Regions from separate parts of the Vibrio sp. 1078-1 genome, predicted to be linked through region 2. Evidence: predicted binding sites of a transcription regulator. Region 2 holds the regulator's gene; each other region holds the start of a gene.
What was found. The regulator MetJ, encoded in region 2, represses methionine synthesis genes. The targets are predictions, from matches to a motif close to TTAGACNTNTANANGTCTAA.

Region 1 (5,811 bases), on a different contig from region 2:
TAACACTCACTTACCAGTAATCGGAAACTTAAAATTTGAAAAGAAAAATAGGAGGAGGCAGCCAAGTCACTGCCTCAAATAGAATTACGCGTTTGCAGGCTCAAGCTCACCTTTGGCTTGTGCACGCTTATAAAGAATTAACGTTAATGCAACAGGTACCAGCATTGCGACTAACATAGCCAAAGCAAAAATGCCCCAGAACTGCGGTTGGATAGACAAGATGCCCGGCAAACCGCCCACACCGATACCGTTCGCCATTACGCCCGCACTACCACAAATAGCAGCAGCACACGCACTACCGATCATCGCGCTCAACATTGGGAACTTGTATTTCAAGTTGATGCCGTACATCGCCGGTTCAGTCACGCCAAGGTAAGCAGAGATAGCCGCAGGCACTGAGATATCACGCTCGCCGTGTTTTTTACTGATGATAATGATGCCGACGACCGCAGACGCTTGAGCAATATTTGAAAGCGCAATCAGAGGCCAAATTGGCGTGCCGCCTAGCTCTTGCATTAATTGAAGGTCAACCGCGTTGGTGGTGTGGTGAATACCAGTAATGACCAATGGCGCGTATAGGAAGCCGAAGATGGTTGAGCCAATCATTGCGAAGTCACCCGTCATGGCTGCTTTTGCTGCGAATGCCACGCCGTCACCCAACATACGACCGAATGGACCAATGATAGAGTGCGCAAGAATCACAGACACAATGATTGAGACAAACGGCACGACCACTAGGTAAAGGTAAGACGGAATGATGCGTTTTAAGTTGGTTTCAATAAACGCCAGAGCCATACCAGCAAGCATTGCTGGAATCACTTGCGCCTGATAGCCCACTTTCTCGATGGCAAATAAGCCAAAGTCCCACACTTCGGGTACTTGCTTACCAATCAGGTAGGCGTTCATCAACTGTGGCGAAACCAATGTTACACCAAGCGTGATACCCAGAATCGGAGTACCGCCGAGCTTTTTCACTGTCGACCAACACACGCCAACCGGTAGGAAGAAGAAGATCGCCTCACCAATCAGCCATAAGAAAGAGTGTACCGTTGCCCAAAACTGGCTGATTTCCGTTAGCGTTTGACCATCAAACATCTTGATGTCGCCAATCACGTTACGGAAACCAAGGATCAGACCACCGGTGATGATCGCTGGTAGCAGTGGTACAAAGATTTCTGCAAGGTGGGAAATACCACGCTCAACGATATTCATGTTTTGACGAGCAGCGTTCTTCGCTTCGTCTTTGCTGGCTTCACTTTTACCCGTCAGTCCGATCAGTACCTTGTAAACTTCATCCACTTCAGTACCGATAACCACTTGGAACTGGCCTGCGTTGGTAAAACAGCCCTTCACCATCGGTAATGCTTCTAACTGTTTCGTATCTGCTTTGTCCGTATCATTTAGAACAAAACGCAAGCGAGTTAAACAGTGACTTACACTGGCAATGTTGTCCGGCCCCCCGACCAGCTCAATAAGACGCTCCACGTCTTTACGCGCAATCTTACTCATAACTTTGTCCACCCTGTATTGGATACATTCGATTCATCATTTTGTTTTTATAAATGGGAACATTCCCATTTCTTAATTTTAATATTGCCATCCGAAGGCAAAAAACAAAATGGGAACAGTCCCATTAATTGAGAGTGATCACAGTATAATTTTAGAGCAGATCGTTTTAGTGTGGGTCAATAAACGATAGGCTGTTGAGTAAAGTGAACCACTTCCTCATCGCCATTTAATTGATTGATCAGCATGTTAGCGGACTTCTCACCTGCAAGGGTATAACCGGGGTCGACACTAAATACTTTAGGGAAAAGGAAAGAGAGCAATTCATTACCACCAACACCTGTCACAACCACATCTTCACGGCCTAACTCTTGAAGACGCTTAATCACGCCCAACGCGATGGTGTCACTGGCGCACACGATGGCCTGAGTGTCAGATTGAAGGACTTTGTCTACCAACTGATAAGCACTTTCATGGCTCAACTTACCCGTCTGGAAACAAGGTGTAATTTGTTTGCGTTGACACCAAGCTTTATAAGCATTTAGACGAGCTAAGCCAGTGGTTTTGTCTTCAGGGTCAACACCAATATAAGCAATGCGAGATAAAGATTGCTGCTCAAGATGAGACAAAGCCATGTCTATCACACCTTGGTTGTCGTAGTTGATCGAAGAAACCATTTGCGTGTCCATCGCGATCACGACGATACGATTACCCCACTCCGCCAATGCTCGCTCATCACATCCAGTAAAACCAAACACGATCACCCCATCGACGTTGCGACGTCTAAGCACATCCAAATGCTCATTGGTTTTATCGCGATCGAATTGGCTCTCCATGATCACCGCATCATAACCAGCGGAATACAAAGCATTGAGCATGGTACCAACGGCGCGATTTTCTGATGGTGAGTCTAAACGGGAGATGATAACCCCAATGACTTTTTGGCTGCCACCACGCATCGACTGCGCCGACTTTGATGGGACGTAGCCTGATTCACGAATGATTTGCTCTACCTTCTCTCGCGTTTGGGGTTTCACTTTTGGATCGTTAGTAAGCACACGGCTTACTGTCGATTTGCCCACGCCTGCCAATTTTGCGATATCAAGAATGGTGAGTTTTTTGCTCATAAGTGTTCAGATTAAAAGAAGGAATCAAACAAAAGGGAAGCAGTGGCTTCCCTTATCTCAGTCAGTAATGAATATTACTTGTTTAAGTACGCAGGCACATCTGCAATGCTATCCAATACTACCGTTGCAATGGCTTCGCCCTGTTCCGTTACTGGCTTACCAGTGCGAACCAAAATCTTAGTGCCAACGCCTGCCGCTTCTGCTGCCATCATGTCTTCAGCTTTATCGCCGATCATCACAGATTTCTCCATGTCGATCTTCAAGAAGTCACGCGCAGAAATGAACATACCTGGTTTTGGCTTACGGCACTCACAATCTTGCTTGTACTCGCCAATGCCATGTTCTGGATGATGTGGACAGTAATAGATACCATCGAACTCAACACCATTATCAGCAAAGTTCCAATCCATCCATTGAGTCAGAGACAAGAAACGGTCTTCACTGAATTTACCGCGTGCGATGCCCGATTGATTCGTCACTAACACTAGAAGGTAGCCTTTATCTTTTAGCGCTTTCGTCGCTTCAAATACACCATCAATGTACTCAAAATCATGTTCGTCATGAACGTAGCCGTGGTCAACGTTTATCACGCCATCACGATCGATAAAAACAGCAGGTTTTGCCAAAACGTATTTCTCTATTAACTCGGTTTAATCAGATTATTACATACCTTATAAACTTCAACACTATCTAATTCATTCTAGGCCTCGACAAAACGGTTGATTTGTTGGGCAAGAATCGGTAAATCTGAGGGTGCCCTGCCGTCTACCTCCTCCTTTCTATCTATACATCTCCGTTTCGAAACAGAACATCCATACATTTAGACGTCTAGACGTAAAAATATCTATTGACTTCATTCTGCTTAACCCATAGCATCAACTGAAAATTGAGATAAAGCTCAACATTAAGTTCTGTCAAAGGCCGTTTTTGACAGCGAAGTTCCCCGTATCTTTGGGCAGGTTGAAACATGATAGAAATAAAAAACGTCAATAAAGTGTTCTACCAAGGCAGTAAGGAAATCCTTGCCCTGAAAGACATTAACCTACACATCGACAAAGGCACCATCTTTGGTGTTATCGGTTCATCAGGTGCTGGTAAAAGTACGCTGATTCGCTGCGTAAACATGTTAGAAGCGCCGACCTCTGGTTCCATCATCGTTGATGGTGTGGATCTAACCAAACTCAGCAAAAAACAACTAGTCGAAACACGCCGTAACATTGGCATGATCTTCCAGCACTTTAACCTGCTTTCGTCTCGTACTGTGTTTGATAATGTAGCACTGCCACTAGAACTGGCAGGTAAAGACAAATCGCAAATCACAACAAAAGTAACTGAGTTGCTAAAGCTTGTAGGCTTAGCCGACAAACACGAGAGCTACCCATCTAACTTAAGTGGCGGCCAAAAACAGCGTGTGGCAATTGCTCGTGCATTGGCATCCGATCCTAGCGTGCTGCTTTGTGATGAGGCCACTAGCGCACTAGACCCAGCAACAACTCAATCTATCCTTGAGTTATTGAAAGAGATCAACCGCAAACTCAACATCACGATTTTACTTATCACTCACGAAATGGAAGTCGTAAAAAGCATCTGTCACGAAGTAGCAATCATCGGTGGTGGTGAGCTGGTGGAAAAAGGCACCGTTGGCGATATTTTTGCGCACCCTAAGACAGAGCTAGCGCACCAATTCATTCGCTCAACGCTGGATCTTTCCATTCCTGAAGATTACCAAGCTCGTCTGCAAGCAGAGCGTGTTGATGGCAGCTATCCGTTGGTTCGCTTAGAGTTTACTGGCGCAACCGTCGATGCACCGTTAATGTCGCAAATTTCTCGTAAATACAATATTGATGTGAGTATTTTGAGTTCCGACCTTGATTACGCTGGTGGCGTGAAATTCGGCATGATGGTCGCAGAGCTATTTGGTAACGAAGAAGATGACAACGCAGCTCTTGAATACCTGCGTAAGCACAACGTAAAAGTAGAGGTACTTGGTTATGTCCTTTAATACGATTTCTGAATGGCTGAGTTTAAACAGCAAACTACTTTTAGGTGCAACGTGGGAAACGCTTTACATGGTTGCGGTTGCCGGATTAGTCGGCTTTGCTGTGGGTATTCCATTAGGCGTAATCCTCCATATTACTAAGAAAGGCGGCCTACTTGAAAACACCAAACTAAATAGCGGCTTAGGCGCTATCGTTAACATTGGTCGCTCAGTGCCATTCCTCGTACTGATGGTTGCGATTATTCCAGTGACAAAAATGCTAGTTGGAACCTTTATCGGCACAACCGCAGCAATCGTCCCACTGACTATTGGCGCCATTCCTTTTGTCGCTCGTCTTATTGAAGGTGCTTTATTAGAAGTACCGACAGGCTTGGTGGAAGCAGCGCAGTCAATGGGGGCGACACCAACACAGATCATCACAAAAGTTCTACTACCTGAAGCAATGCCGACTATTGTTAACTCAGTAACGATTACCTTGGTCACTCTCGTTAGCTACTCAGCTATGGCGGGTACGGTAGGCGGCGGCGGCCTAGGCGACGTAGCCATTCGTTACGGTTTCCACCGCTACGATGTAACTATCATGGCCGTGACTGTCGTGATGTTGATTGTTCTAGTACAGATTATTCAGTCTATCGGCGACGCAGTGGTGCGCCGTGTAGACCACAGATAAGCATCAAAAATACAAATTATAAGGAGATAAAGATGAAATTTAGCCTTAAAGGTCTTTTGACTGTAGCAACGGCCGCCTCTGCTCTTGCTCTAGCGGGTTGCGGCGACAAAGAAGTAGACGTAAACAAAGTAAAAGTTGGCGTTATTGCTGGTGCTGAAGCACAAGTAGCCGAAGTTGCCGCTAAAGTAGCAAAAGAGAAATACAACCTAGATGTTGAGCTAGTAACATTTACCGATTACGTAACACCAAACGCCGCTCTGGATGATGGTTCAGTAGACGCGAATGCGTTCCAGCACAAACCATACCTAGACCAACAAGTGAAAGACCGCGGCTACAAACTGGCTATCGCGGGTAACTCATTCGTTTACCCTATTGCTGGTTACTCAAAGCAAGTAAAATCAATTGATGAAATTCAAGATGGCGCACGCATCGCAGTACCAAACGACCCAACTAACCTAGGTCGCTCACTACTGCTTCTTGAGCAACAAGGTTTGATTACGCTACGTGAT
Region 2 (5,811 bases):
TGCAGCGGTAAAATCTTTATAACCAAATATTCTGAGCGGACACCATAATGCGACTGGTAACAAGAACTATTCTTGTTTATATTGTTTGTCACAGATTAGTTTTATAGGTTTTTTGAGTATGTACGTTTGTCTTTGCCATGGTGTCTCCGACAAAAAAATTAGGAAGTTGGCGATAGATGAAGGCGTAACAGATATTAAAGGAATCAAAAAGTGCACGGCATTGGGCAGCCAATGTGGTAAGTGCATCAGACAGGCCAAGGAAATTTTAGCGGAAACTAGTTACACGGAATTTAAACAAGCCAGCTAATTGCTGTAAGTATGCAGTAATTATTTGCCTTACATTTTGACACCTTCTCATTTGCTTCTACATTTAAATGAAGCCAAAGAGGAGGGTTTTGTCATGAAAGGCGATCCAATCATCATTCAACATCTCAATAAAGTGCTCGGTAACGAGCTCGTCGCTATTAATCAGTATTTTCTTCACGCCCGAATGTATAAAGACTGGGGCTTAAAGCACCTAGCAGACAAGGAATATCACGAATCTATCGATGAGATGAAGCATGCCGATCATCTAATTGAGCGTATTTTGTTCCTTGAAGGCCTACCGAACCTACAAGATTTAGGTAAGTTGATGATTGGTGAAGATACCAAGGAAATGCTCGAGTGTGACTTAAAGCTTGAAATGGCGGCTATTCCAGATTTAAAAGATGCGATTGCCTACGCTGAAGACATTCGAGATTATGTGTCTCGAGATCTCTTCCAAGATATTCTTGAAGATGAAGAAGAACATGTTGATTGGCTAGAGACGCAACTTGGCTTGATTGAAATGTCTGGTATTGAGAATTATCTCCAAGCGCAATACGTGGACGAAGAGTAACGATACTTTCTGAGTTTGCATACTCCAATAATAGTAAGAAGAAAGAGCACCTGACTCGAAAATCAGGTGCTTAACCCCGTTATCTGGTCTAATCTCTTTTATTATCGGCTTTTTAAGGATATTGCTCGCAATCTTGCCTATGAAGTTTGATTTCTATCCGATAGAATTTATGCCCCCTTACCTAAAAATAAAAAAGAGAAACGTCCATGTCTGAAGACAACCACCAAGCAGCCACTCCAGAAGAAGAACATCGCCAAAAAGCATTGGATTACCATGCTTATCCAACTCCAGGAAAGATTGCTGTCGAACTTACAAAGCCTGCGGAAACGGCGGGTGATCTTGCCCTTGCTTACAGCCCTGGTGTTGCAGAGCCAGTGCGTGAAATCGCACAAAACCCGGATAACGTGTACAAGTACACTGCAAAAGGGAACATGGTTGCTGTTATTTCTAACGGTACCGCTATTCTAGGTCTAGGTAACCTAGGTCCACTTGCATCTAAGCCAGTGATGGAAGGTAAAGCGTTACTGTTTAAGCGTTTCGCAGGTCTTGACTCTATTGATATTGAAGTTAAGCACCGCACGATCGATGAATTTGTTGATACTGTTGCGAGCATTGCAGACACTTTTGGCGGTATCAACCTTGAAGATATTAAAGCACCAGACTGTTTTGAGATTGAAAAGCGTCTGATTGAGCGTTGTGATGTACCAGTATTCCACGATGATCAACATGGTACTGCTATTGTAACGGCAGCGGGTATGCTGAATGCAATCGAACTTCAAGGTAAGAAACTTGAAGATTCAACAATTGTTTGTCTTGGCGCTGGCGCTGCCGCTGTAGCGTGTATGGAGCTTCTGATCAAATGCGGTGCAATGCGCGAAAAAATCTACATGCTAGATCGCAAAGGTGTGATTCACACTCGTCGTGATGACCTTAATGAATATAAGCAGTTATTTGCGAACAATACAGATAAGCGCACACTAGAAGACGTAATTGAAGGTGCAGATCTGTTCCTAGGTGTATCTGGTCCAAACCTGTTGCCAGCGGAAGCGTTGAAGTTGATGGCTGATAAGCCAATCGTATTCGCATGTTCTAACCCGGATCCTGAAATCAAGCCGGAACTTGCTCACGCAGTTCGTGATGACTTGATCATGGGTACTGGCCGTAGTGATTATCCTAACCAAGTTAACAACGTATTGTGTTTCCCATTCATTTTCCGTGGTGCTCTTGATGTGCGTGCAAGTGAAATCAATGATGAAATGAAACTTGCAGCCGTTGAGGCGATTCGCGAGCTAGCAAAAGAGCCTGTACCTGAAGCCGTATTGAAGGCTGCCGGTGTTGATAAGCTAGAGTTTGGTGCGGACTATATTATTCCAAAACCAATGGATTCACGTTTGCTACCACGTGTTGCAAAAGCGGTTGCTCAGGCGGCGGTTAATTCAGGTGTAGCTCGTATCGAGATGCCTGAAAACTACATGGCAGAGTAATATATCTTTCAGATGTGATACACAAAAATGGGACGCTATTGCGTCCCATTTTTTATGTCATTCATTTGGCTCGAGGCAAGAGTTATTACCTGAAACCTCTTATCAGGCTTTTTTATTCTTCGTCGAATGACTCAAATTCGATGCCCATTTCCGTCATCAGCGCTTTTACTTCTGTTGGAATATCATCAGGACGGTCTTTACGAAGGTCTTCATCTGTCGGAAGTGGCTGACCTGTGTACGCGTGCAAAAATGCCTCGCATAGCAATTCACTATTGGTTGCATGGCGTAAGTTATTGATCTGACGGCGAGTACGCTCATCAGTTAGCACCTTTAAAACTTTTAGCGGGATAGAGACGGTAATTTTTTTTACTTGTTCGCTTTTTTTGCCGTGCTCTGCATATGGGCTAATGTATTCGCCATTCCAGTCAGCCATTGCACACCTTCATTTATGTAATCGGTTAAAAATAATTTAGGTGCTGATTTTAGCTGCATTTACCGCCATAAGCAAAGACATATAGACGTCTAGAAGTGTTGACGTCTCATTTTTTGACGAGTAAAGTGAACATAACAGCAAAGGAAGCGTGTTGATCACTTTATGTTACTCATTAGATATAGCGCATTCCTATTTAGAAGTCATTACCCGTGAAAGGATACACCCATGAGCACTCGCAAACCTGCGACCATTGCAGTACGCACTGGTATTGAATCAGACAGCCAATATCATGCTGTCGTTCCACCTATTTATCTTTCCACTAACTATGGTTTTCCTGCTTTTGGTGAAGTGCCCAAGTATGATTACACACGATCTGGTAATCCAAACCGCGGACTGTTGGAAAGTGCGCTATCTGAACTTGAGTCTGGAAAAGGAGCGGTTGTTACTAACTGCGGTACGTCGGCATTAAATTTATGGGTTTCCGCTTTTCTCGGCCCAGATGATCTCATTATTGCTCCTCACGATTGTTATGGTGGTACCTATCGTCTTTTTAATACCCGAGCTAACAAAGGCGATTTTAAGGTTCAGTTTGTCGATCAATCAGACGAACAGGCTTTAGATGCTGCATTGGCACAAAAACCAAAACTCATTTTGCTAGAAACTCCGTCAAACCCTCTGGTTCGCGTAGTGGATATTGCAGCTACTTGTGAAAAAGCGAAACAAGTCGGCGCGTTAGTTGCGGTGGACAATACCTTTTTGACACCCGTGTACCAAAAACCTTTAGAGCTAGGTGCGGATTTTGTTATCCACTCCACAACAAAGTACATCAACGGTCATTCGGACGTAATTGGTGGGGTAATCATCACCAACACAGAAGCGCATGCAGAAGAGCTTGCATGGTGGGGCAATTGTATTGGTGCAACGGGCACACCTTTCGATAGTTACATGACACTGCGAGGTATTCGTACGCTTGGTGCTCGTATGAAAGTACATGAAGAGAGCTCACAGCAGGTACTGGCTTACCTACAGAAACAAGCGTTAGTTAAAACTATCTATCATCCAAGCCTGCCGGAACATCCAGGTCATGACATCGCTAAAAAGCAGCAAACGGGCTTTGGCTCTATGTTGAGTTTTGAGTTTGCTGGTTCGTTTGAGCAGTTAAAGGTGTTTGTGAAAGAGCTCCAACTGTTTTCATTAGCTGAATCATTAGGTGGTGTAGAAAGTTTGATTTGCCACCCAGCATCCATGACGCACCGTGCAATGGGTGAGGAGGCGCTGGCGGAGGCTGGGGTCTCTCATCAACTATTGCGTTTGTCTGTCGGTTTGGAAGATGCACAAGACCTCATCACAGATTTAGAACAAGCGTTCGCTAAAGCTACCCAGTAATAGGAGACGATAACAATGACTGTACAACGTCAGCTGCATAAGTTTGGTGGCAGTAGCTTAGCAAACCCAGAATGCTACTTACGCGTTGTGGGTATTCTCAAGGAGTATTCGACAGAAAATGATCTTGTGGTCGTCTCAGCCGCAGGAAAAACCACTAACCGCTTGATTGAGTTTTTGGAAGGGTTAAATAAAGATGGCCGAATTGCGCATGAAGCGCTTCAAAGCTTAAGACAGTTTCAAACTGAGCTAATAGAAAGCTTGTTGGAGAGTGAAGCAAAAGAAGAGCTGTTAGCTTTATTACATGATGAGTTCAGTACTCTCTCGGAGCTGACTGCACCACTCACTAATGCGCAAAAAGCCGCGGTACTGGGGCACGGAGAAGTATGGTCTGCTCGCCTATTGGCCGCGTTATTATCTCAACGTTCTATCCCTGCGGTTGCACAAGATGCACGAGCGTTTTTACGTGCAGAAGCGGGAACTCAACCAGAGGTTGATCGCGCTCGTTCACACCCTTTAATTAAAGAGATCCTCGCGCAGCATAACCATAAACGTGTGGTAATTACTGGCTTTATGGCTCAGAACGAGGCAGGAGAAACCATCCTACTTGGTCGTAACGGCTCTGACTATTCTGCAACGGTCATAGGCGCGCTTGCTGAAGTCAGTACTGTCACGATTTGGAGTGATGTTGCTGGTGTCTATAGTGCTGATCCACGTTTGGTGTCTGACGCTTGTTTATTACCGTTACTTCGATTGGATGAAGCCAGTGAACTTGCTCGCTTAGCTGCCCCAGTGCTACACAGTCGTACGCTTCAGCCTGTGGCGCAAAGTACCATGGACCTTAATCTCAAGTGTAGCTATCTGCCAGAGTCGGGTTCTACTCGTATTGAGCGTGTATTGGCATCTGGTCGTGGCGCTAAAATTATTACTTCATTGGATGATGTTTTATTGGTGCAGTTGTCTTTCATGCATGGGCACGACTTCGAAAAAACACAGAGTGATGTATTACAAGCGTTGCAGCGCGCGCAATTAGAGCCATTGGCATTTGAAGCTCAATCCGATCAGCATACGCTACGCTTGGCTTACACCGCAGAAATCGCCGGTGGTGCATTGAAACACTTGCAAGAGCTTGCGGTAGAGGCAGAAATTAAGCTAAAAGAAGGTTACTCGCTCTTAGCTGCGGTAGGTGCAGGCGTTACGAAAAACGCCAATCATTGCTTTGGCTTTTATCAGAAGCTAAAGCACTCTCCGGTAGAATTTATCTCTGAAACAGACTCAGGGCTGAGCCTAGTCGCTGTTTTGCGCCGTACTGATACCGAGGCGTTGGTTCAAACGATTCATAGCCAGTTGTTCCAAGCGCAAAAACGCGTGGCAGTGGCTTTATGTGGCAAGGGTAATATTGGTTCTAGTTGGTTAAATTTATTTGCGACGCAAAAAAGTGAGCTCGAAAAACGTCATGGTATGAGCTTTGATCTTGTCGCGGTTGTGGATAGCCAAACCTATTGGTTCGATGAGCAAGGTATTGAGGCGGTGAGTGTTGCTGAACGATTTGATGATGAAAGCATAGCAAACAATGGGGATTGGCTGGCACGTTTGGGAGCGCTTAAAAGCTACGATGAAGCCGTCGTGCTTGA
Region 3 (5,811 bases), on a different contig from region 2:
CACTTGATCAAACTGATACCTCTGGCGGAGCACCACAGCTGCCGCAAGCTGCACGAGAAGAGTTAGAAGAGTTATGTAAGGTAGAAGTTGAACATGACCTATGCCTCGTTGCTCTCATTGGAAACAACATGAGTGAGAGTAAAGGCTACGCGAAACAGGTTTTTGGCACGCTAGAAGATTTTAACCTACGCATGATTTGTTATGGCGCTAGCCCTCACAACTTATGCTTCTTGCTCCATGAATCGGTATCGAAACAAGCCATACAAAAACTCCACACTGAGTTGTTTGAGAAGTAAGTTCAACTCAATAAAACAAAGGGCTGCGTATTTGCAGCCCTTTGTCGTTTCATTAGTTGTTACATTTGGACGAGGTAAACATCAATTTAACCGTTAATGTTTGGCCCTAACCATTTTTCAGCCTCGATCCTATCCCACCCCTTACGATCGGCGTAACTCTCTAACTGATCTTCTTGGATCTGTGCGATCGCAAAGTAACGTGAGTCAGGATGAGAGAAATACCAACCAGAGACTGACGCGCCCGGATACATTGCATAGCTGGAGGTTAGAGTCATACCAATGTTCTCTTCCACATTAAGTAACTCCCAAAGCGGTCCTTTTTCAGTATGTTCAGGACACGCGGGATAACCCGGCGCAGGGCGAATACCTTGGTATTTTTCACGAATGAGATCATCGTTAGATAAATCTTCATCAGCTGCATAACCCCAAATTTCTTTACGGACACGCTCATGCAAATACTCAGCAAACGCTTCGGCTAGGCGATCCGCCACCGCTTGAATCATAATTGCGTTGTAATCATCTCCCTGTGCTTTGTATTCATCAGCAAGCTCTCGTTCACCAATACCACCAGTGACAGCAAATGCCCCTATCCAATCATGCTTACCCGACTCTTTAGGTGCGATGTAGTCGGATAAACAATAGTTGAATCCTTTTGGTTTCTCGGTCTGTTGTCGCAAGTTACGTAATACTTTCACAACGTCGGTACGAGTTTCATCAGCATAAACTTCAATGTCGTCCCCCACGCTCGCAGCAGGGAATAAGCCACACATTCCACGCGCTTTTAACAGGCCTTCTCGCTCAACTCGATCAAGTATCTCGTGGGCATCTTCGAATAAACGTTTTGCTTCTTCACCAACTTCTTCATGTTGGAAAATTGTTGGATACTTACCCACAAGTGACCAAGTCATAAAGAATGGTGTCCAATCGATGTATTGACGTAATATAGCCACATCAAAATCATCGAAGATATGAATGCCAGGCTTAACAGGCACTGGAGGAGTATAAGCTTCCCAATCGATAGCAACTTTATTCGCTCGAGCAGCTTCTAATGTCACTGGTTTGGTTCTCGGTTTCTTTCGATTATGTTGATCACGTACTCGTTCGTAATCAGCTTCAAGTTTTTCAACAAATTCAGGGCGACGTTCATCAGACAGAAGAGAAGTACATACGCCCACTGCACGTGAGGCGTTGTTCACGTAAACCACTGGATGCTTGTAATTTTTCTCAATCTTAACTGCTGTATGGGCTTTTGACGTTGTTGCGCCACCGATGAGAAGAGGTAAGTTAAAGTCGAGACGCTCCATCTCTTTTGCAACATGCACCATTTCGTCTAATGAAGGTGTGATCAACCCTGATAAACCAATAATATCGACGTTCTCTTCTTGCGCTACTTTTAAGATCTTTTCGCAAGGAACCATGACACCAAGATCGATAATTTCGTAGTTATTGCACTGCAATACAACGCCAACGATATTTTTCCCGATATCATGTACATCACCTTTGACCGTCGCTAGCAAAATCTTACCGTTTGTTTGTCCCACCTGCTTTTCTGCATTGATGTAGGGCTCCAGATGCGCGACTGCTTGCTTCATCACTCGTGCAGATTTTACGACCTGAGGAAGGAACATTTTACCTTCACCAAACAAGTCTCCGACGACGTTCATCCCATCCATTAATGGGCCTTCAATCACCTCTAATGGCTTTGAAGCGTTGACACGAGCCTCTTCGGTATCATCAACGATGAACTCAGTTATTCCTTTCACTAACGCGTGCTCTAAGCGCTTTTCAACAGGCCAAGTTCTCCACTCAAGTGCAGAGGCATCCTCCTCTTTACCTACCCCTTTGCCTGCATATTCCGCCGCGATATCTAACAATCTCTCAGTGGCGTCATCACGACGGTTAAGAACGACATCTTCCACAGCCTCACGCAATTTTTCAGGCACGTTATCGTAGATTTCTAACTGACCCGCATTCACAATCCCCATATCCATACCATTTTTAAAACAGTGGTAGAGGAACACCGCGTGAATCGCTTCACGTACATAGTTATTGCCACGGAAAGAGAATGAGACGTTAGAAACACCACCCGAGATCATCGCATGTGGTAAATCACGTTTGATATCGCCAACGGCTTCAATGAAATCCACCGCGTAGTTATTATGCTCCTCGATCCCCGTAGCAATGGCAAAAATGTTTGGGTCAAAAATGATGTCTTCTGGTGGAAAGCCCACTTCATCAACAAGAATTCGGTAAGCGTTGGTACAAATTTCTACTTTGCGCTCACGTGTATCTGCTTGCCCAATCTCATCAAACGCCATCACAATCACAGCCGCACCGTAACGGCGGATCAACTTAGCTTGTTCAACGAATTTCTCTTTGCCTTCTTTGAGAGAGATCGAGTTAACAATGCCTTTGCCTTGGATGCACTTAAGACCGGCTTCAATAACCTCCCACTTGGAAGAGTCAACCATGATTGGTACTTTTGAGATTTCAGGTTCTGACGCACAAAGGTTTAAAAAGCGAACCATACAAGCTTGTGCATCCAACATGCCTTCATCCATGTTGATATCGATAATTTGAGCGCCATTTTCAACTTGTTGACGAGCCACATCGAGCGCTTCATCGTACAGCTCTTCTTTAATCAAGCGCTTAAAACGCGCAGAACCGGTTACATTCGTACGCTCACCGACATTGATAAATAAAGAGTCTTTATCAATAGCGAGTGGCTCTAGGCCAGACAAGCGACAAGCAACGGGAAGTTCAGGTAATTGACGAGGGGCGATATTTTCAACCGCGAGTGCCATTTGGCGAATGTGCTCAGGAGTTGTACCACAACACCCACCAATCAAGTTTAAAAAGCCACTTTGAGCCCACTCTTTAACATGCTTAGCCATATCTTCTGGCGACAAATCGTATTCGCCGAATGCATTCGGAAGCCCAGCATTTGGGTGAGCGGAAACAAAAGATTCTGATATACGCGAGAGCTCTTCAACATAAGGACGCAGTTCATCCGGGCCAAGTGCACAGTTCAAACCAAACGAAATCGGTTTAACATGACGTAATGAGTTGTAAAACGCTTCTGTGGTTTGACCGGATAATGTTCTACCGGAAGCATCAGTAATAGTCCCCGAGATCATCACAGGTAACTCAATACCCATCTCTTCAAACACACTTTCAACAGCAAATGAACAAGCCTTAGCGTTAAGAGTATCGAAGATGGTCTCGATAAGAATAAGATCAGAACCACCTTTAATCAGCGCTCGAGTCGATTCAGAGTAAGCCTCAACTAACTCGTCGAAAGAAACATTTCGATATCCAGGGTCGTTTACATCAGGAGAGATAGAACAAGTGCGGTTCGTCGGCCCTAAAACCCCTGCGACATAACGCGGTTTATCGGGTGTTTTTGCGGTCCATTCGTCTGCAACTTCACGTGCAAGCTTGGCAGCAGCAAAGTTAATTTCTTCACTTAGGCTTTCCATCTCGTAGTCAGCCATCGCAATGGTTGTTGCGTTAAACGTGTTGGTTTCGAGAATATCTGCACCCGCTTCTAAATATGCAGCGTGAATTTCCTTGATAAGTTGAGGCTGACTTAGAACCAACAGGTCGTTGTTACCTTTTAGATCACAATGCCAATCCGCAAAGCGCGTTCCTCGATAGTCTTGCTCTTCAAGTTTGTACCCTTGAATCATGGTTCCCATACCACCATCAATCAAAAGAATACGTTGCTTCAATTGAGCTTCAATCTGTTGTATTACGTTACTTCCCACAGTACAGCCTCATTCCTTTAGTTATCTTTCCATCCTATCACACAAACTTCAGGAGTCTAGACGTCTAAACGTAGAATTAATGATTATTTTATATCCTTCTTAACTTGCAAAATAATCACGAAAAAATGTTTGCTATTTAAGCAGCATCAGCCGAGAATTCCATTCATAAAATGTTACAAATAGAGAGCTCTATGTCGGTCTATCATACTTTATGTTTTCTATCCGCAGCTGCGATGCTAATTGCTTTTGTAAACAGCAAGATAGGAAAGATGCAAACCACCATTGCGATTACCGCAGGTTCAATGGTGCTTTCACTTCTAATCTTAATTGCGGGTCAAAACAACTGGTTCCATCTCACCGAAATTGCAACGGAGACGGTCACAAGGATTAACTTCGAAGATTTCTTGCTCAAAGGCATTCTTGGCTTCTTACTATTTGCTGGTGGACTAGGCATCAAACTCCCGAACCTTAAAGATCAAAAGTGGGAGATCACTGTTTTAGCCCTTGGAGCTACACTGTTTTCTACGTTCTTTATTGGATTTGCGCTGTATGGGTTTTGTCAGTTAATTGGCATCCAATTTGATTTGGTCTACTGCTTACTATTTGGTGCTCTAATATCGCCAACTGACCCAATCGCTGTATTGGCTATTGTGAAAAAACTCGATGCTCCTAAACGTATCTCCACTCAGATTGAAGGAGAATCGCTCTTCAATGATGGCTTCGGTTTGGTTATCTTCGTCACTCTATTTACGATTGCATTTGGCACTGAGGCACCAACTGTAGGTAGTGTCACCTTACTCTTCATCCAAGAAGCTATCGGTGGTATCACATATGGTTTCGTCCTCGGTTTGCTATTCCACTACTTGATCAGTGCCACCGATGATCACTCAATGGAATTGTTACTTACCATTGGTGTCCCAACAGCAGGTTACGCATTTGCTGAATACATCCATGTATCAGGCCCACTCGCAATGGTTGTATCCGGTATTATGATTGGCAACTGGACACGCTTTATTGGCTTTTCAAAAGAGAGTGAAGATCACCTTGACCATTTTTGGGAGCTTGTTGATGAGTTCTTGAATGGCGTGTTATTCCTACTGATCGGCATGTCGATGCTGCTGTTTGAATTCCACAAAGAAGACTGGATCATGATGGCTATTTCAGTCCCTCTTGTACTAGCAGCTCGCTATTTAAGCGTATTTCTCTCGTACATTGGCTTTAAGCGTTACAGAAAATATAACCCGTGGTCAGTACGTATTTTGACGTGGGGCGGCTTACGCGGGGGCCTTGCATTGGCAATGGCACTTTCCATTCCATCTGGTATTTGGGTGATTCAAGATAAGTTAATCGATGTAAAAGAGATTATTCTTGTAATGACCTACTCCGTCGTTGTTTTCTCTATCCTCATTCAAGGCTCAACAATCACTCCAATGATTGAAAAAGCAAAAGCAGAAGAGAAGAAGATGGAAGAGAACAACCAAGCAATAACCACTCCGGAACATACGGAGACAGTGGACTCTTAAAGACACGTAACTTAATAAATAAAAAGCAGCTACCTAGCTGCTTTTTTCATAACTAATTTTCAGACTCCCCTTCAAGGACGAAGGCTCCTTATTCTTTGATATACCATCAAATATACGAAGAATCGCTACGCTACATTTTCATAGATACTAACTATTGCCGATAGATAGTATTCATAGACGAGTCTTTTAATTTACCCATTTTCATCTGTATCACTTCTCTTCCCT

Region 1: the regulator MetJ is predicted to act here: its motif matches at 3,454-3,473, upstream of metN (methionine ABC transporter ATP-binding protein MetN).
Region 3: the regulator MetJ is predicted to act here: its motif matches at 4,112-4,131, upstream of metH (methionine synthase).

The regions. Positions count from the first base shown of each region.
Region 1 is NZ_JAWOWM010000009.1:158,104-163,914, reverse strand. Features, by position in the region: gene treB (PTS trehalose transporter subunit IIBC) at 85-1,509, opposite strand; gene treR (trehalose operon repressor TreR) at 1,686-2,633, opposite strand; gene gmhB (D-glycero-beta-D-manno-heptose 1,7-bisphosphate 7-phosphatase) at 2,708-3,259, opposite strand; gene metN (methionine ABC transporter ATP-binding protein MetN) at 3,601-4,635, shown strand; gene R7190_RS17130 (methionine ABC transporter permease) at 4,625-5,302, shown strand; gene R7190_RS17125 (MetQ/NlpA family lipoprotein) at 5,335-5,811, shown strand, end outside.
Region 2 is NZ_JAWOWM010000021.1:45,608-51,418, reverse strand. Features, by position in the region: gene R7190_RS23260 ((2Fe-2S)-binding protein) at 119-307, shown strand; gene bfr (bacterioferritin) at 401-877, shown strand; gene R7190_RS23250 (malic enzyme-like NAD(P)-binding protein) at 1,084-2,361, shown strand; gene metJ (met regulon transcriptional regulator MetJ) at 2,474-2,794, opposite strand; gene R7190_RS23240 (O-succinylhomoserine (thiol)-lyase) at 3,020-4,180, shown strand; gene R7190_RS23235 (bifunctional aspartate kinase/homoserine dehydrogenase II) at 4,196-5,811, shown strand, end outside.
Region 3 is NZ_JAWOWM010000015.1:570-6,380, reverse strand. Features, by position in the region: gene lysC (lysine-sensitive aspartokinase 3) at 1-296, shown strand, start outside; gene metH (methionine synthase) at 383-4,063, opposite strand; gene R7190_RS20820 (cation:proton antiporter) at 4,255-5,586, shown strand.